Alkalinema sp. FACHB-956: one gene and its partner. The protein of the gene in region 2 interacts with the protein of the main gene of each other region in a pairwise test. Links are inferred from orthologs where the notes say so. Each region holds a gene or a part of one and is shown on either strand. Other genes may lie near its edges.

The links.
Region 1: the proteins of lysA (region 2) and H6G21_RS16715 interact in binary tests that used the Escherichia coli proteins (3 or more experiments, as listed by UniProt). The link is inferred for Alkalinema sp. FACHB-956 from one-to-one orthologs.

Annotation. Positions count from the first base shown.
Region 1 is NZ_JACJRC010000016.1:80,093-90,160, reverse strand. Bases 3,478-6,463 are described here. They hold H6G21_RS16715 (response regulator transcription factor), read left to right. Parts: upstream 3,478-4,594; coding sequence 4,595-5,332; downstream 5,333-6,463. Other genes in these bases: chlP (geranylgeranyl reductase), read right to left, coding at 5,648-6,463; H6G21_RS16720 (glycosyltransferase), read right to left, coding at 3,478-4,204. Also shown: H6G21_RS16730 (hypothetical protein), read right to left, coding at 2-532; H6G21_RS16725 (cation:proton antiporter), read right to left, coding at 534-2,699; more of H6G21_RS16720, read right to left, coding at 2,939-3,477; more of chlP, read right to left, coding at 6,464-6,868; H6G21_RS16705 (hypothetical protein), read left to right, coding at 8,074-8,343; deoC (deoxyribose-phosphate aldolase), read left to right, coding at 8,490-9,161; DNA repair protein RecO, read left to right, coding at 9,246-10,068. UniProt on the Escherichia coli protein: Response regulator member of the two-component regulatory system CpxA/CpxR which responds to envelope stress response by activating expression of downstream genes including cpxP, degP, dsbA and ppiA.
Region 2 is NZ_JACJRC010000009.1:20,925-30,843, forward strand. Bases 4,481-7,317 are described here. They hold lysA (diaminopimelate decarboxylase), read right to left. Parts: upstream 6,668-7,317; coding sequence 5,294-6,667; downstream 4,481-5,293. Other genes in these bases: cdaA (diadenylate cyclase CdaA), read right to left, coding at 4,481-5,054; rimI (ribosomal protein S18-alanine N-acetyltransferase), read left to right, coding at 6,747-7,317. Outside these bases: H6G21_RS11795 (hypothetical protein), read right to left, coding at 1-221; H6G21_RS11800 (M67 family metallopeptidase), read right to left, coding at 323-775; H6G21_RS11805 (PD-(D/E)XK nuclease superfamily protein), read right to left, coding at 870-1,388; H6G21_RS11810 (site-specific DNA-methyltransferase), read right to left, coding at 1,458-2,186; H6G21_RS11815 (DUF697 domain-containing protein), read right to left, coding at 2,243-4,027; more of cdaA, read right to left, coding at 4,095-4,480; more of rimI, read left to right, coding at 7,318-7,388; H6G21_RS11835 (hypothetical protein), read right to left, coding at 7,397-7,561; H6G21_RS11840 (ATP-dependent Clp protease ATP-binding subunit), read left to right, coding at 7,610-9,919. UniProt on the Escherichia coli protein: Specifically catalyzes the decarboxylation of meso-diaminopimelate (meso-DAP) to L-lysine. Is not active against the DD- or LL-isomers of diaminopimelate.

The DNA of each region.
Region 1 (10,068 bases), on a different replicon or contig from region 2:
ACTAATGACCTTTACCGGACACTTCACCCTTAGTGATTTCTGGTTGTTTTTGGGCCGTAAAACTGACCGATGGAGTTGGCGTTGGACAGGTCAGTTGGCCTTGAACGATCGTTGGCGACGGGGCCGCTTCGATCGTTAACGTCAGGGTGGTTGCAATCTGCCCCTGCTGCTGACGAACGTCCGACGCACTGTCCCCCGAGGCACAAGCAGCAGCAGCGGTTGTCCCAGACAGAACCCAGCGGGCACCTTGTTTGGAACCACTGAGACTATACACCTTGGGCATTTGGCGATCGTCTTGGGCGATCGTTGCAGCATACAGGCCACCATTGAGGTAAATCCCGGACTGATCTAACTCCAGCACTTGACCGTTTAAAGTCTTGCTAGAACTCGTCGCGATCGTATATTTACCCGCAATTTTCTTCTCAGCTTTTAAATTGGCTTCCCCATACCGCGTCACAATCATAAATAGACTAACCACCAATGTAATTGCACTGGCATAGAAAATGAGAGAAGTCTTATTTAAGAAGTGCATTTTAGACCTCAGTGAGACGATCTAGGACAGCTTCTAGGTGATGGGAAGCCACCCGATTGAAGCGACGGGTAATCAGTAAGGACGATCGACAACGAACGGCCAATTCATCGGTATAGCGCCCCAAGGTTTGGCGTTCTAAGCCCCATTCTCGGCTGGCCCCCACGATCGTGAGATCCGCTGTTTGGGAAGCATCAATCACCGTATTAATTAGGGAGTTAGTTTGAATCACAGGCGTCAAAATTCGATCGCGCACCGTGGGCGGTAACTGTTCAAACAATTGGTTCCACTCGTAGCTAAATTCAATCGATTGTCCCTCTTGAAATACTCGCAGCAACGTTAATTGGCGATCGGGATGATTTAACAACAACCGAAGTGCTAATTGAATCCCAAGTTCCGTATGAATGTTCGGGCTATAGGGAATCAATAACCGATTCAGTCGTTGAGGTTGACGATCGATAAACACTGCAACATCCACGGGGGCAGTACTCAGAATCTGGCCAACACGCCCTCCTAAACGATTACTACTGAAAGCAGGACGATGCCATCCCAGCAAAATTAAATTCATCTGTTCTCGCACTGCAATGTCTGCCGTTGTTTTAGCGACATTATTTGACACCTGAACGATATTTGACACTTCCACGGGCGAGGCTGCCACATCGCTGGCGTGATCGGAGTCCAGTTGAGCCACAATGGCCCGGAGTTTTTCTTGCTGGGCTTGAATTAATCGATCGGCCTCCGCTGGCAGACTTTCAAACACATAGTCCTGCTCTAACTGAATCAAACTGAGGGGATGAACTGAAGTGGGTTGTTGTTGGGAACGGGCAATTTCGATCGCGAGTCGAATCAATCCCTGTTGGCTGTTCGGATTCGCAACGGGGACTAAAATCTTATATTGAGCTGCTTCTGTCGTTTCGGGTTGGGGTTCGAGAACCTCCATGCGCATCATTTTTTTCGGATAAGTCCACTCCAATAGTGGCGAAGTCATAAATGTGGTGACCAATGCCATAATCACCAGCATGGTGAACAGCAACGGCGTAATTACCCCTAAACTTAAGCCGATGTTTAAAACAATGAGTTCCGTTAAGCCGCGTGTATTCATCAACCAACCCAAGGCCGAAGCATCTCGGTTAGAGAGGCCAGATACCTTAGCCGCCGCAAAGGTTCCTACATACTTACCAACGATCGCCACCAGCACCACCAAGGCACATAACCCCCATAGGGGTGGACTGTTGAGTAGCCCAATTTGGGTGCGTAGACCACTATAGGCAAAGAAAATAGGTAACAAACAGGTCAAAACAAAGTCTTCGGTTTTTTGCGCTAATTCTCGCACTAAGCCTTCATGTTTGGGCATAACAGCGCCCAACAAAAAAGCACCAAAAATTAAATGAATTCCGATCGTCTCGGTAATCAGTGCAGAAATAACAACACAAATATAAATAACCGCTAACATCGATTGGGTCAACTTGCCTGTACGTCGATAGAAAACCGCAAATTGCCGGAGTAAGGGTCTACCCACCCAAATCATCAATCCAATGTACAGTCCCGCTTCTAAAATGTTAGGAATTGCTCCAACCATGCTGTTAGTGCGGGTAACCGCGATCGCCACTAACAGCAAGCACCAAGCTGTCACATCATCCACAGCCGCACAGGTTAAAGCTAACGACCCTATCCGACTATTTTGTAAATTATTTTCAGTAATGATACGCGCCAGAACCGGGAACGCGGTAATGGACATCGCCGCCCCCAGAAATAAGGCAAATGCTGTGAAAGAGACGCCTGCATTGGAGACCAACGGAAACAGTAGCAATGAGAGGAGAATTCCTAGGGAGAATGGGACTAAAATACTGACATGGGAAATTAGAATAGCTAAGTCAACACCACCCTTGAGATATTTCGGATCAAGTTCCAGCCCAATTAGGAACATGAAAAAAATTAAACCGATTTGGGACAAAACTCCCAGGGTGGCAATACTCTCCGGTGGAAAGAGAGTAGTCGCCACCACGGGAGCAACGGCTCCCAGCAGGGACGGCCCCAACATAATCCCGGCCACAATTTCGCCAATCACTAAAGGCTGCTTAATGCGACGAAAGGCAAGTCCAACCAGTCGGGACAGCGCTATCACGAGAACAATCTGGATCAAGACTAAAACGATCGAGTCAAGATGCATTATCAAAATCCAACATGAGGGATCTACAGCCGCCAACACAACGCCGATCGGGCAGTCCTGCTAACTTACAGTGCAGTGTAATGCACTGTACTGGCTTCTCAAGGTAAGTTAAAAGTCTTATCCATAACAGTTTAGATATCGTTAAATTAACAACTCGTTCAATGATTCAATCCGTCAATTAGAGGGACATCCTGGACTCAATTGGAAGCCCCTCTAGAAACCAGATGGATGATTACGAATTATTTCCGTTGGATCTGTAACGGTCGGCCTCGCCAAGTCCAGCCCCAGCCCGTTTCCGTTTTAATCAGCGAGGCGATCGGAATCCAAAAGACGATCCAACTCCCTAGCCAGCCTAACCACCAGTAGCGGGTTGGAATCCCAAAATTTGCCTGGGTTCGCTGCCGCAGGTCGTATTGGCCATAGAGCAAGAACACCGCGATCGCGCCATTGAGAACAGTGATGCTGAACGGCAGCCAGTCTCCGATCGTCGGTAGCCCCCCATCGACCAGCGCCATGGCTGGCTGCCCCAGGCTACCCAACGCCGCTAAACTCGCCCACCAGGGCAACACAAATACCATACCCACCACATAGGTCGAATAGAGCGTCGATCGCCAATTACGCTCCGATCCCAGATGCCAGTTTTTTGTCCAGCCCTCCCACAAGGCTCCGAGACTGCGGTACATGCGCAATTCCCCGAGGGCTGATCCCGTCCCAAACCACAGCTTCCAACCTTGGCGTTTGATCCGTTTCCCCAGTTCCACATCTTCCACCACCTCTGCTGCGACGGCTGCGTGGCCCCCGATCGCCTCATAGGCCGATCTCCGAAATAACATAAATGGCCCCACGGCAAACACACAGTCACAGGCGGGATCATTGACTTCATCCTGTTTGAAACCCACCGCAAACAACTGGGCAATGATGGGCTGAGCCAGCCATTCCCCCCAACAATCACACACTAACGTCAACCAGCAGGTTAACAAGTCCGCCTGCCGATCGAGGGCATGGGCCAGCGCAGCTTCGATCGCGCCCCGTCGCAACCGCACATCCGCATCCAAAAATAATAAATAGTCGCCCTTAGCTTGCTGCGCGGCCTGGGCACAGGCCCAATTTTTCCCCATCCACACTTCCCCCTCCGGACGGGGCTGTCCCGCCAGCACCTGCAATCGGGGATCCTGGAGTCGATGTTGTAACTGAGTGACAATCTCCAACGTTTGATCCGTCGATTGATCATCCACTATCCAAACTTCAATCTGGCCCGCAGGGCGATCGGAACTTTCCAAAATCGCTAGGAGACAGTCCTCAATGTTGAGGGCTTCATTGTAGGCAGGCACAATGACAGACACCGAAGGCAGGGGAAAGTTGGCAGATCCATCCTGCGGCCCCGTGCCAGATTCACCTTCCAAAGGGATTTGCAGCGCATCACTGGCCTGAAGCGCGGGATAAAAGTTCCGCCGGAACGACCTTAGGGCAAACAGACTGATTACAAGAAGGCAAAAAATAAACAAGCACCTGACCTCCAGAAAGGGTGTAAAACAGCAAACAGCCTGTTGCAACATGGTTACAAAGTTGAAGAGCCCTTTTTGAAGAGTGCTTTTTGAAGCGTCTTTTTTAAGAGCCCTTTGTAGATTTCTGGGGTGAAACCGTGTAACCCATCACCGACAACTAGGCCGCAGCGTTTCTATAATTAAAAAAGGTTGAAGATATAAAAATTTACACTAAGAAAGCTAGATACTCTGTAGTGAATCAACGCAGAAAATCCAAGAAACATGAATCATTGCGTATAATTTGAGCATAATCTTCATAACTTTCTTAGCAACCGCTCTCTTAGTAACCACTCTTAGTAGTCAATTATTTCTGGTTCATTCATCAACCTCTTTAGGACAGCTGTTTTAACGATGCCTCGGATACTTGTGATTGATGACGACCCTGCGATCGCTGAGCTAGTAGCGGTCAATCTGGAAATGGCAGGGTATGAAGTAAGTCAAGCGCCAGATGGGATCAAGGGTCAAGCCATGGCTCTCCAGATGCAGCCAGACTTAATCATGCTCGATCTCATGCTGCCGAAGGTTGATGGATTTACTGTGTGTCAACGTCTTCGCCGTGACGATCGGACTGCTGATATTCCAGTTCTCATGCTGACGGCCCTGGGGCAAACCCAGGATAAGGTGGAAGGGTTTAATGCCGGAGCGGATGATTATCTGACCAAACCCTTTGAAGTAGAAGAGTTGCTCGCGCGGGTACGGGCCTTACTACGACGCACCGATCGCATCCCCCAAGCTGCGAAACATGCAGAAATTTTGAACTATGGCCCGTTAACCCTGGTGCCAGAACGCTTTGAAGCGGTGTGGTTTGGCAAAACGGTAAAACTGACGCACTTAGAGTTTGAGCTACTGCACTGCCTTTTGCAGCGCCACGGCCAGACTGTTTCTCCCAGCGAAATTTTGCGGGAGGTCTGGGGCTATGATCCCGATGATGACATTGAAACCATTCGAGTCCATGTGCGCCACCTGCGTACCAAGCTGGAGCCAGAACCGCGCCATCCCCAGTACATCAAGACGGTTTACGGCGCAGGCTATTGCCTAGAACTGCCGAATACCAGTATTGAAGAGGTTACCACCTCGATCGCGGGCTAAAACTCAACCTAGCAGGGGTACAATTTTGCTCCTGCTCCCTTAGACAAATCTGAAAACCCTCTGGCAAGGAACGATATTATCGTTCCTTTTTCATTGGCGTACGGCTTGGCCGGCGGTTTGCTCCAGTTTGTTTAGACGCCAGTTGGGGCTCCAGCGATACAACGCAAAAAGGAGAGAGCCTATTCGACTCTCTCCTTTTTGTCTGATATCCATTGAACCGGAGGCTACTAGTTACTGCTACCAGTTACAGCTCCTAGTTGCAGCTCCTAGCCTTCGTGATAGAACAATCTGTCCGTAGAACAGGTGCGTCTTCCACTAGGGTGCTAAGGCATTGCCCCGGAGCAGGCTACCAATGGTCTTGGCGGTAATCTTGAGCTGAGTCAGCGGATTCGCGGGGGTAACCGTTTTGTACAGGTAGCTGTCGAAGGTCAGCTTCTGCACATCAATGTCCGCACACATTTCAACAAAGGCTTCCCGAGTGGCGTCGGAACGGTAGAACACGCGCTGTAGAATATCCAGCACCAAATAGGTTGTGCCGTACATCTTATCCCAACGCTTAATGTAAACCTTGAGATCCGCTTCCGTTGGAATCCGTTGACCCTTCTCGGAAAACTCTACGATCGTTTCCGCACACATGCGAGCCGACTTCGCAGCAAAGTAAATCCCTTCACCGGAAGATTTGGTAACGGTACCTGCTGCATCTCCAACGAGGGCCACGCGACCCACCACCCGACGAGGTCTGGGATGCTCAGGAATGGGGTGAGCTTCTACGCGGATAATCTTACCGCCTCGCAGCTTGGCCGCTGCCCGTGCCCGGATCCCCGCTTGCAGTTCCTTAATCCGGGATTGGTTTGGCTTCATGGTTCCCGTTCCCACAGCGACGTGGTTGTATTTGGGGAACACCCAAGCATAGAAGTCCGGGGAAACGTCGTCACCAACGTACATTTCCGCCAAATCTTCGTAGTAGGCCATCTTGTCTTCGGGGAGCATGATCCGCTCTTGGAACGCGATCGCGTAGTTATAATCCCCCGCATCGATCGCCTTCGCCACCCGGGAGTTTGCCCCATCGGCTCCGATGACCAAATCCACTTCTAGGGTCTTATCTTCCCCTTCAATGCCGTTGGTGTGGTCGGCATAATGCAACTTGTAGCTACCATTTTGGGTCGTTGGCAACTCTAGTTTATACATCGTGCCGTTAATCAACTGGGCACCCAGAGACGCCGCCCGATTGCGCAGGAAGGAGTCAAAGACTTCCCGGCGCACCATACCGATATACTCGTTATCTTTGAGGGTCTGACCGATGTCCACCACCACATTGGAGGGGGAAATCATCTTCATTCGCCGAACTTTACGATCGATAATATCTTCCGGCAGATCAAACTCTTTCACCATGCAGAGCGGAATTGCGCCACCACAGGGTTTAACGTTGTCTAACTTGCGCTCGATCAAATAGGTTTCAATACCAGCTTTTGCCAAGACCTCCGCCGCACAAGCTCCGGCGGGACCTCCACCTACAACAGCAACCCGTAGTGCCAAAGCTCTATCTCCAAACGTTTAAAAGCTACGTATGGCATCCTATCACGGACTTTTCCTGCCCTTGGGGTTCCCGTTCCGAAGTTGCAACAGAGCTTAACACCACAAATCAATAAATGTTTACAAATCCCGGTTTTCGCTGAGGATTGTGGCTTTGACTAATACCATCAGTCAATTTAAGTCAATCTATCGCGCACAGGAATGATTCGATCCCTGCACAAAAGTTGCACAAAAAATTAACCGCACCAAAAATTAGTCGCACAAAATTTCAGCGGATCTGTTTCAGCCCACCCGTTTACTGTGTTTCCCTTCCTTGTGTTCTTGCCTACTTCTTGTGTTCTTGCCTACTTCTTGTGTTCTTGCCTACTTCTTGTGTTCTTGCCTACTTCTTGTGTTCTTGCCTACCGGCCCTTGCAAGGACTCTATCGGGGCATCAGGAATCTATCGAGGAATTTCGACGGCTAAATCTTTACCCTAGGAGAATCTCTACATTGACAGTAAAGATTCAGCAACAAAATTTTTCACTATAGGGGGGGATGATTTTTGATGTCATCCGAGGGATCACGGTTGCTTAGTGAAGCGTTTGCAAAGGAGACCTGATTTCTACGGATTGAGTTACACCGCACTAGGGCTACAGTAATGCATTCAAAAGCCCCGGGTGTTCTACTTTTGGTCTATCTTATGGTATACCCCACAAGTCTGAAAACAGAAATTCCCCCTAGATTTTTCCATTGCTTTTTCTGGCAAGCGGATCGATCGCCGAAACATTCTTTACTGAGGTTAGAGCTGAGGTTAGATAGGTCGGATGGCCCAGGTCAATGGCAATCCCGCTGGAATCCGCTACTCGCCGTTCACCCGTTCCAGACCTTTACCTATAGTGCGGCCTTGCGCTCACTCCGATCGCGCCATCGCGTGGCAAACCGCCCTTAGGCACTGACCTATCCCTATCCCTACCCCTATTCCCATTACGTCTTCCCCTCGTATTCAAACCCCAGAAGAGAAGAACAGACTCTAGGACTTAGTCTGAATTATTTGCTTGTTAAGAATCCCACGAATACTGGTATTACATCCTAGGAATCTGGGCATCGATCGCTCCGCTGACCGATTGACGCGATCTCCCGATCGGTAGATTTTCGGAGCCAACCCAGAACTCCTTAGAGTCCACTTCCTAGGATATGAGGTAAGAACTTGTTAGGTGCTCGACTAAGATGAATGCTGTTTTGAAAATCGTCCTGATTACCATCTCGGCCACGACGACCGCCGTCATTTTTTCTGGCCTGAATTCCGCTTCCCAGTGCAGAAGTGCACAGGGGCCAACCGTTGCTCCGGCTTATCTGTTCGTCACAGAAAAGCAAATGCCAGAAAAGCAAATGCCAGAAAAGCCAGTCCCATCCAATGGGTCTTCGGAATTTTACCCGCAGTTTGTCCCCCATCCCAATCCCCCCCCCATCATGACTCAGGGGTCAGGAACCCGGTAAAACTATCCTCAACTGATTGAGAATACCCAGCTCAGCCCCGAACTCTACAATAGGAGAGCAAAAACAAGAGAGCAGAAACGGAGGATCTAGAGGGTAGATTTACGTTTCTCGCAGGTAAAGTTCTCTTATCAGAAATGGGGGATGGCGTGGTACTAGACTACAGGGCAATTGATTTTGCGCCTTTAATCGATCATTCATTGCTGAGTCCGATCGCGACACCGGAAATGGTGACTCAATGGTGTGAAGAGGCCGATCGGTTTGGCTTTGCCGCCGTTTGTCTTTCACCCTGTTATGTTTCCCAGGCCGTTAAGCTACTCCATGGGAAATCTACCGCAGTCTGTACCGTCATTGGGTTCCCCACCGGCGCAAATACATCTGCGGTCAAGTTATACGAAGCCCAAATCGCCACAGAACAGGGAGCAACGGAATTAGATCTGGTCATTAATCTCGGTTGGCTCAAGGCAGGGCGACACGATGAGGTTCATCGCGAAATTGCCGAAATTTGTGAAGCAACGGGACAAACGGTCAAGGTGATTTTGGAAATGGCTTACTTGACCGCCGAAGAAAAGCAAATGGCCGCAGAAATTGCCATGGATGCCGGAGCCGCCTTTTTGAAAACCAGTACCGGTTGGACTGGGGGCGCGACGGTGGAAGATATTCGCCTGTTAAAACAAATCTCCCGCGATCGGGTTGGCATTAAAGCATCGGGGGGCATTCGTACCGCTGAGCAAGCCTTGGAACTTGTGATGGCTGGAGCCACGCGCTTGGGAACCTCACGGGGCATTGATATCGTGAAACAGGCAACCCAGCAGACTTGACAGGCAACCCAGCAGACTCACCACTTCAGTCTGCTTCAAAAATTGATAAGGACTTATTAGGGAGTTACTGAAGGACTGAACTGAATGTCGCGGACTTATAAAGTCACGGGAATTAATTTGAAAAGTAAGCCGATCGGAGAGGCCGATCGGATCCTGACCATTTTGACCAAAGAACAGGGTTTACTGCGGGTGATTGCACCGGGTGCCCGCAAACAAAAGTCGCGGCTATCCGGTCGGAGTGCGCTTTTTGTGGTCAATGACCTGCTGATTGCCAAGGGCAAGTCCATGGATAAAGTCCTGCAAGCGGAGTCGATCGAATCCTTTCCCAAACTCGCCCTCGATATCAAAAAACTCACCGCAGGGCAATACCTCGTGGAGTTAGCCTTGCAGCAAGCTGTCATTGATTTAGTGCAGGAGGGCTTATTTTATTTGCTGATTGAGCATTTAAGCCGAGTTGAACAGGCAGCGACTCCGGAAATCCTACCCTGCCTCACCCACGGCATTTTCCAACTCCTAGCCTACGCGGGAATTGCCCCCCAAATGCATCAGTGTTGCCTCAGCGGAGACCCCGTGCAACCGGAATTGGACAACCCGAATTGGCGAGTAGCGTTTAGTATCGAAGCAGGAGGAGCCGTTACCCTAGCAGCCCTCAACCAATTTGAGGCTGAGCAGCAACGGGCAAACGTGGATCCTGAAGATGAACAGATCATTCTTTCGGAGTCTAGCTGTGGCTTGGTGCGAGTGGCAGAACGTCCGGCTCAGATCTACTCGACAAAACGAGTGATCCGGCCTCTACAATTGGGATCCACTCAGGTCACTGTCATGCAGCAATTAGCGGAAACCCTTTGTCCTGTGATCGATCCGGATCGCTTACCTCGAGGCATGTCTACGGATATGGCATGGTTAT
Region 2 (9,919 bases):
ATCCCTTCCTGTTCAAGTCTTGTATTGACCTTCTGGCTCAAGTGTTGGAGCTGACTGATCCAAAGCGGCATTTCATATCCAGATAGCATTCTAAATTCCAATAATCCATCGCGCCAAGTGAGCTTTTCCAAGCGATCGCAGAGACTTTCAACGGATTGATTACAGCTAGCGGCAATGGTTTGGACTTCTTTCAATTCTTCTTTTGTAAGTTGTAGTTCCATGGTTAGGATTTTCTAGGGTACTGTGTTGGGGTACGGATGCAGTCTGAATTCAAGTGACCAAGACTTGATCTGTCCCTTTCAGATACTATGCGGGAGATTCTTCACGATCGAGTGATTTGGATCACCTCTGGTTCAAACTGGTGCTGCCCATTCAGCTTCCAGCACTGGAGATCGGTCACATTGCCTTGACTGACGGAGGCAATCACGTAGGAATAGTCTGCCCAAGCTAATCGCCGATCGCACTCCGATGGAATGGCAGGATGATCAGGATGGGAATGGTAAACACCAACAATCTCTAACTGTCGCGATCGGGCTTTCTTCATCGCTTGAAACATGACTGCGGAATCGATCCAATAGCGATCGGTCTTTCCAGTTCCTGCGCCAATTAATTCTGCTACTGCTGCGTTCCAGCCATTTTCCGTCGGGTAAAGCTCAACCACGATCGTACAATCTTGCTGTCTTTTTCCTAGCAATAACCCACAACCTTCCTGGGGATAGGCTTGTTCTAACCAATCTGTGAGTTGATAGATGTAGTTTTGGGAGATTTGTAGCATAGCGTTCTCTCGTGCTGAAGACTGCAAGATTGCCATTACCGACGATCGTCTATTCGCTTGTTCGTTTGAAGCATTCTGTTTAAAGTAATTCTGTTTAAAGTAATTCTGTTTGATTAATTTCGATCGATTCCAGTTCGATCGGGCGCGATCGCCAAGGTTTTTTTCCCGCCACCAACACATCCCACCAATGGAAATGCATGGCTAACAAGTGATCCAATTCCCGCGTATCCTTACTGGAACTCAAGTTTTGCGCATCTGGTAAACAATAGGCTGCAATTTCCGACGCCTGCAACATGTGCAAGACACCCACCGAAAAACCACTGCCCGCATAGACAATACAGCCCCCCATGGGCAATGCTTTCATATTGGCTAAGGCGTAGGGAATTTTTTCGTCGGCGGTACCGGGACTGTCCTGAAACTTACATTCGATCGCAAAGGCCGTTTGCGAAGCTTCCCGAATCAGCAACATATCAAGTCGGCGATTCTTCCCAATGATCGATTTACCAATATTGACTTCTCGATAAACCGTAATCCCCCGATCGCTAAAATTCCGATACACATAATCTGCAATTAAATTGGCATATTCATGGCCAGTCATCGGTTTCTTAATCACAATCTCTGAACGCCTCCTGTCTGAATACCTGCTTGCAGTCTCCTGGCCGCTGGGCATGAATACTAGGTGCTAATCTAGACTTGAATCTGCACTGAAATCCACACTGCAATTCACGGGATATAAAAACTCAGTGATCCGCTGCTGTGTGATATGAATTGCTTCCTCACAAATATCATTGCCCCAGAAATTGCAAGCCTGCCTCAGCGCCGCTAAACCCACACTGCCAGCCCCCATAAACGGATCAATCACCAACTCCCCCGGTACCGTACTTTGGCGCACCAGTACTTCTGAGACCTCGATCGGTTTTTCCGTGGGATAGCCGCGAAAAATTCGGGGGTGTTCGATAATATCGGCGATCGACAAGTCGTTCAGTTTGCGTTTGCCCTTTTCAAAAAACAAAATGAACTCATAGCGCGATCGATAGTGATATCCCATGCCAATTTTTTGTTTATCCCAGACGATCGGCTTCCAGAATTTAAATCCCACCTGCTCTGCCATGGGCTTAATCACGAACATCGTTTCCGCATCGCAAAATAGATACAAATGGCGATGGTTCTTCAACACACGATAGATTTCTGGGAGCAATTCTGTAAAGCGATGGTTGGGAAAGATTTGAAACCAGTTATTACTCGATGCTTTGCTATGTTTGAGTCGTGTGGTTGTCCCTACACTGCGATGTTTTTCCAAGGACTCATAGGGCGGATCGGTAATGACCAAATCCACAGAACTATCCGGCAACGATCGCAGCCATGCCACCGCATCCGCTTGATGTAACGTAAAGGTGACCGGAGCGCCCATAGCAGAAGAAGAATAGAACACCTGTATTTTACAGCCTGCCGAATTTCACAGCCTGTTTAACGGGGAATCATTTCTAAACTTTCTTCTTCGATCGCCAGTTGTTCGGCTTCCCTGAGTTCTGATTCCGGTAAACCATCGGCACGATCGAGACTGAGCGTTGGACTCTGGTTGGGTAGATTGAGACGGTGCCGGACTTGGAGGGGTTGCAACTCGGCACGTTGTAACTCTGCACTGGGCAATGCGATCGTTCCCTCAGTTCCCTCTGGGGCTGCTGCGCTATCTACTGCACTGCCCACTGCGCTATCTACTGTGCCATCGCTTGCACGCTCTATTATTCTGGCTACAGGATTGACCTCAGCAGCTGCGGTAGCCAGGGGTTGCAGGGGTTGCGCCAGTTGTTTGGCGGATTGCGGGTCGGCCATCAGTTTATCGATCGCTTGTTTGACAAAGCCTTGGATAAACGCCGATCGTTGATTTTGCTGGAAAACTTGCTTGAGGATATCTTGCAGGCGATCCTTGCGAATCGTCGTCGTCTCACCTTCCCCCTCAAAATAATTGACCAACGCCAGTCCCGCAATGCGCGTTAAATAAGCCGCACTGACGCCCTGTAACGCCCCCCCCGCCACATAGGTAATCGCATTGGTTTTCAGCACCACCCCGATCGCCTGGGTGGAAACTTCCACAATCCCCAGCTTCACCATCAATTCCGCCAGGGTTTTCGCGATCGTTTTGCCCTGCTCTAGGGAGAATTTTTTCTGGTAGAGATGGCTCAGTTCTACAACCATTTGGCCGCTAATGGCGGCTGTTGCCAGCAGATCCAGAGCCGGAAAGGGATTGGCAAAGGCCGTTCCCGCAATCACCCACTGTGCTCGCTCAATAATCGGCATGGCCCGATCGCGCCGCACTTGATTGAGCTTAATTTTGGCATCCACCTTCAGGGCTTCCACATTGCCCAGGGAACTGGCCAGGATTAACTTCTGGCCCTCCGTTGCCAAAATCGTTTCCAACCGTGTTGTTAGATCCGTAATTTGCGGTTCCGGCTCCTCCAGCCATTCTTGAATGGAGCCATCGGCTTGGTGTTGGCGCACCTTCATCGGTCGAGGTTGCCCCGCCACACTGACCACATCCTCCGGCGCAACCATCCCCCGCAACCGATCGCGAATTTTGCTCAGAATTTCCGCCTGCTCCTTGGGTAAATACTGGTCTTGTTTGTTAAACACCACCACGGTGCGGCGATGGGCTTCGGTGAGCTTTTTAATCGCTTGGATCTGACTCTCGGTGAGGTCACCCTCCGTTACAAACAGCACCAGATCGCCCGCCTTGGCCAACTGCCAAGCTTCCGCTTCCATGGACAATCCAGCCTCCGCTGCGGCAAACAGCTCTGGGCTATCCTGGAGGTGAATTTTGTGGGAAATGTCCGTCGCCCATTGGGTTTGCAACAATTGCGTCAACGTGGTTTTGCCAACCCGCTTGCCCCCCATGGCCACCAAGCGAATGTCTTCCCGTTTCAGTTCCGCCAAAATTTCATGGAGCTGCGTACGAAACTCCGACACCTGTTGGGCACTGCCCTCGATCGCCAGCTCTTTCACCTCGGCGGCCAATTGGTTCACCACGGCCTCCGCCTCCACCAACGCCGTTTTGACCCGCTCTACTGTGACGGGGCGTCGATAGACCAATTGACGTTGGGGTTTGGCAAAACTCAGATACGCCCAAGCAGCACCACTTCCGAGCACGATCGCAGGAACCCATTCCCCCAACCAATCGGTGATGCCATCTAAAATCCAAATGGAAGCCGCTAGACCCAACCCGCCTAGCACCCACGAGCGTAACGATAATGCCATAGGTCACCCTACTGAGCTGTGCATTCAGGATAGAGCATTTTACAATCGATCCGGGGCAGATGCAGGACTAATCTCGCGATCGCCCACGACCCTCCACAGGGGGCAGTCGTTTCTGTGGGTTCAGCCGATGGCGAACGGTGGTTTTGATCTGTCCGACAATCTGATTCCACACCCCCTTCAAATCCCTCGGGACTTCCCGTTCATTGACGTGACTAAACTTTGACTCCAAAATCTCTCGGAGTTTGGTGCTGGTTAAAGGCCGATTCAAGAGCCCCCGTTCCGCCACCGAAATCGACCCCGTTTCCTCCGATACCACAATGCACAGGCAGTTCTCCACCCGTTCGGTAATGCCCATGGCGGCTCGGTGGCGGGTCCCTAACTGGCGCGAGGCCGATCGCTCGGATAACGGCAAGATAATCCCCGCTGCAATAATGCGAGATTCCCGAATGAACATTGCACCATCATGGAGCAAGGTCGAAGTTTGAAAAATAGTTTGAATCAGTTCGCGGGACACCGCCGCATCTAGTTTAACTCCCGGAACCGAAAAATCCCGTTCATCGATCGTGCCATCGGTTTCTAAAATTAACAGCGCGCCGGTGCGATTTTGGGACAGATCTTTAATCGCATCGACAATTTCGTCAATGATGCTGTCTGAACTGACGGGAGTGCGCCGAATTGGCTGGAAGAGTTGGGCCAATTCCCCTCGGCCTAGCAGTTCCAAAAAACGGCGAAACTCGGCTTGCAAAATAAAGGCCATTGCAACCGCCGAGCCAATCACCAAGTTATCGAGTACGAAACTGAGTAGCCGTAGTTGTAGTTGCCGACTCAAGGCCGCTGCGAGCATCAAGGCGATAAAACCCCGCACCATCCAAAGGGTACGGCGTTCGCCAATGATCAGAAGCATCACATAAATTAAGCTGAGAACCAGCCCAATATCAATCAGCGACCGTAGATTTTGCCAGAGAAAAATCAATAAAGACCCCATCAAGCCATGGTTTGCCAGCCACTGCTCTACCGTATCTGCCATTGCCTCTGGAGTCGCGAACTACAAGTTTTGAATAGGGAGCACAGGTGTCAGTCACCAATTCAGCCAACAGGAACGTTGCTCGAAAGAAGTTCCTCAGAATCGTTTCGATTGGAGGCTCTTGGTAGACTGACAAACTGCTTCCCCATTCTTAAGCGTTCTTTTCCCGATCAAGTCATGATTTTAAGAGGGGGAGATTGCCCACATCCGTGAATCACATCATCCAGGAAAAAGCCTACTGACTAGCCTCGTAATCGTTCCGGTAGTCGATCCTGACGCAGTAAATCTTCAAGAGTTTCCCGCTCCAGGATCACGTTCGCCTCTCCATTGTTCACCAAGACGGCTGCCGGACGAGCAATGCGGTTGTAATTGGAGGACATGCTGTAATTGTATGCACCCGTGTCCATGATGATCAGGATATCTCCCTGTTCTGTCTTAGGGAGTAGAGCATCCTTAATCAAAACATCTCCCGATTCGCAGTGCTTCCCGGCGATCGTCATTGTCTCCGTCAAGTCCGACGACATCCGGTTCGCAATCAAGGCCCGATAGAGGGATTGGTAGGTAATGGGCCGGGGGTTATCAGACATACCGCCATCGACGCTGAGGTAGGTGCGAATGTCGGGGATCACCTTCTGGCCGCCAACGGTGTAGGCCGTGATGCAGGAGGTGCCCACCAGCGATCGACCGGGTTCCGATAACAGTTTGGGCAGGGGAATCTTTGCCGACTGGCAGGCTGCCACCACGGATTCGCAAACGGTCTTCACCCATGCATCAATGCTGGGGGGATCATCCTGCTCCGTATAACGAATGCCTAGTCCACCGCCGATGTTGAGTTCAGAAATGCTGAGGCCATACTTCGTGGCCTTGGACAGCCAACCCACCATGACCGCACCCAAATCTTCGTGGGGCTTCAGTTCAAAAATCTGGGATCCAATATGGGCATGGAGGCCGACAAAGTTTAATCCGGGCTGCTGGCTGACGAATTCAAAGACCTGCTCCACTTGGTTGGGATCAAAGCCAAACTTGCTGTCTAGGTGTCCGGTTTTGATGTACTCGTGGGTGTGGCATTCAATCCCCGGTGTCAGGCGCAGCATGATACGCACAGACTGCCCCTCGGATAGTTTCGCCAGGGTTTGCAGTTCTTCCCAGTTGTCAACAATGACGGTGACTTGGCTAGCGATCGCCCGTTGCAGCTCTTCGATCGACTTGTTGTTGCCATGCATGTAGATCTTGGTCGGATCCATACCTGCTTGCAGGGCCGTCACCAGTTCACCACCGGAAACCACATCAATCCCCAACCCTTCGCTGGCGACGATCGCGCAGATAGCTAAACAGTTCCAAGCCTTAGATGCAAACAGAACGAGCGATTCGCCGGGGTAATACTGCCGAAATCCCTCGCGGTACTGTTGACAAGCGGTACGAATTGTCTGCTCATCCACAATATATAGAGAAGTGCCAAAGCGCTGGGCTAACTCCACCACATCACAACCGCCCACCTCAAGGTGATCCTTGCTATTTACCTTCGCGGTGATGGGTAAGAGAGACTGATTAGGAGAGGTGGCATTCACCAAATAACGATGTGCCGTGTTTTGAGTAGGGATTGGAGTCGCAACCATCGCTTTGTCCGAATTTTTTGCACAGGATTCTAGTGTATCGTCGTTTGCACACGCTATTGGTAGGAAAAGATTGGAACCCATGGCCGAGCAACGGTTGGATCGGGATGTCTCCCCAGAACTTACCCTAGAACTTCAGGCAGCAACGCCCGAATTACTACCCGCGATCGTCGATCTCGATCGCCGCTGCTTCGGCAAACTTTGGACGAGCGATCAGTACCAACGGGAAATGGACAGTCCCAACAGCGATCTCTGGGTTCTGCGCCCCGTGGGTGATCCCCGTACTGGTGATCCCCGTACTGGTGATTTTCATACTACCGAGGCAACGCCTTTGGTGGGATACGGCTGTCTCTGGTCGATCGTCGATGAAGCCCACATCACGATTCTGGCCGTGCATCCCGACTATCGCGGGCATGGCCTGGGGCAGCGGCTGCTATGGGCGTTACTGAAGTCAGCCGTGGCCCGTGGGCTGACCCGATCGACCCTAGAGGTGCGAGTTTCCAACACCGCCGCGATCGGCCTCTACAAAAAATTTGGCTTCCAGGAAGTGGGTTTGCGCAAAAAATACTATTCCGATAACCAGGAAGACGCTCTAATTCTTTGGAAAAATAAATTGCAAGATCCAGAATTCTCAGCGATTTTGGCCACATTTGAGCGATCGTGGGCCACCCCAACTACGGAAAGTGAGCAATGGGTAAATGTAACTTTTAATACATTTCACTAGAAATTTTTTTAAGGTAAATCCCCTTGACGAAAGGTGGGATTCCCTAGCACAATTTCCCCTCGGTGGCGAAATCGATCGGGCGCAGAATTCCAAGGGTTGATCCCCTCACGTCCTTGGGTTCGGTAATTGCGACCGGCTTTGGCTGCTACAAAATCACAACTGGCCAAATTCACTGTGTTAGAATCTCCATACCGGCACGCAGCAGGTAATGGAAAAACGCCATGTTTGAACGCTTCACAGAAAAAGCCATTAAGGTGATCATGCTTGCCCAAGAGGAGGCTCGCCGCTTGGGTCACAACTTTGTGGGTACCGAGCAAATCCTTTTGGGTTTGATCGGCGAAGGAACAGGCGTTGCCGCCAAGGTTCTCAAGTCCATGGGTGTGAACCTTAAGGATGCTCGCATCGAAGTTGAGAAAATCATCGGACGGGGCTCCGGCTTCGTCGCGGTTGAGATTCCATTTACACCACGGGCTAAACGAGTTCTGGAACTCTCCCTGGAGGAAGCTCGCCAACTTGGACATAACTATATCGGAACGGAACACTTGCTCCTGGGGCTGATCCGGGAGGGTGAGGGTGTCGCCGCCAGAGTTTTAGAAAACCTCGGCGTTGATCTCTCCAAGGTGCGCACCCAAGTGATTCGGATGCTGGGCGAAACAGCAGAGGTTGGCGCAGGGGGCGGTCAAAGTGGTCGAACAAAGACCCCAACCCTGGACGAGTTTGGGGTAAATCTGACCCAGCTTGCTGCCGACGGCAAACTTGATCCCGTTGTCGGTCGTCAAAAAGAAGTGGAACGGGTGATCCAAATTCTGGGTCGCCGAACGAAAAATAATCCGGTTCTCATTGGGGAACCCGGTGTCGGTAAGACTGCGATCGCAGAAGGTCTGGCCCAACGCATTGCCAACCAAGATGTCCCCGATATCCTGGAAGAAAAGCGGGTTGTCACCTTGGATGTGGGTCTCCTGGTCGCTGGAACCAAGTATCGCGGTGAATTTGAAGAGCGCCTGAAAAAAATCATGGATGAGATTCGTTCCGCTGGGAATGTGATCCTCGTGATTGATGAAGTCCACACCCTCATTGGGGCGGGGGCTGCGGAAGGCGCGATCGATGCCGCCAATATCCTGAAGCCTGCCTTGGCTCGGGGTGAGCTGCAATGTATTGGTGCCACCACCTTGGATGAGTACCGCAAGCACATTGAGCGGGACGCAGCCCTGGAACGGCGTTTTCAGCCTGTCATGGTGGGTGAGCCGACCGTTGAAGAAACGATCGAAATTCTGCGCGGATTGCGGGAACGGTACGAGCAGCACCACAAGCTGCAAATTTCCGACGAAGCGCTGGATGCGGCTGCCAAACTGGCCGATCGCTATATTTCCGATCGCTTCCTGCCCGATAAGGCGATCGACTTGATCGACGAAGCGGGATCTCGGGTGCGCTTGCTGAAGTACCAACGCACTCCGGCTGAGAAGGAGTTGGATGAGGAACTGCGTCAAGTCCTGAAGGAAAAGGACGATGCAGTTCGTACCCAAGACTTCGACAAAGCAGGACAACTGCGCGATCGGGAAATGGAAGTGCGCGAACAACTGAAAGCGCTCAGCCAAACCCGCAAGAACGAATCAGCTACGGATACAGCGCCTCCACCCGTGGTGACGGAAGAGGATATCGCCCAAATCGTAGCCTCTTGGACGGGCGTTCCCGTGAACAAACTCACGGAAACCGAGTCCGAGAAACTTCTGCACATGGAAGAAACGCTGCATACCCGCTTGATTGGCCAAGACGAAGCGGTGAAGGCCGTTTCCCGCGCCATTCGTCGGGCACGGGTGGGCTTGAAAAACCCCAACCGTCCGATCGCCAGCTTTATCTTCTCTGGGCCAACCGGGGTTGGTAAAACCGAGCTGACTAAAGCGCTAGCAGCCTACTTCTTCGGGTCTGAAGAAGCCATGATCCGACTGGATATGTCGGAATACATGGAGCGCCATACGGTTTCGAAGTTGGTGGGTTCGCCTCCTGGGTATGTCGGTTACAACGAGGGCGGCCAGTTAACCGAAGCGGTTCGCCGTCGTCCTTACACTGTCGTGCTGTTCGACGAAATCGAGAAAGCCCACCCCGATGTCTTTAACCTACTGTTGCAAATCCTGGAAGATGGTCGTCTGACCGATTCCAAGGGCCGTACGGTAGACTTCAAAAACACCTTGATCATCATGACTTCGAACATCGGGTCTAAGGTGATTGAGAAAGGGGCCAATACCCTCGGATTTGACTTCTCCACCGAGGATCCCAACGAATCTCAGTACAACCGTCTGCGATCGCTGGTGAACGAAGAGTTGAAGCAATACTTCCGCCCAGAGTTCTTAAACCGTCTGGATGAAATCATTGTCTTCCGTCAATTGACGAAGGACGAAGTCAAGGAAATTGCCGAAATTCTCCTCAAGGAAGTCTTCAAGCGGCTCATTGATCAGGGAATTACCCTCGAAGTCACCGATCGCTTCAAGGATCGGCTGATCGAAGAAGGTTACAACCCCAGCTATGGGGCACGG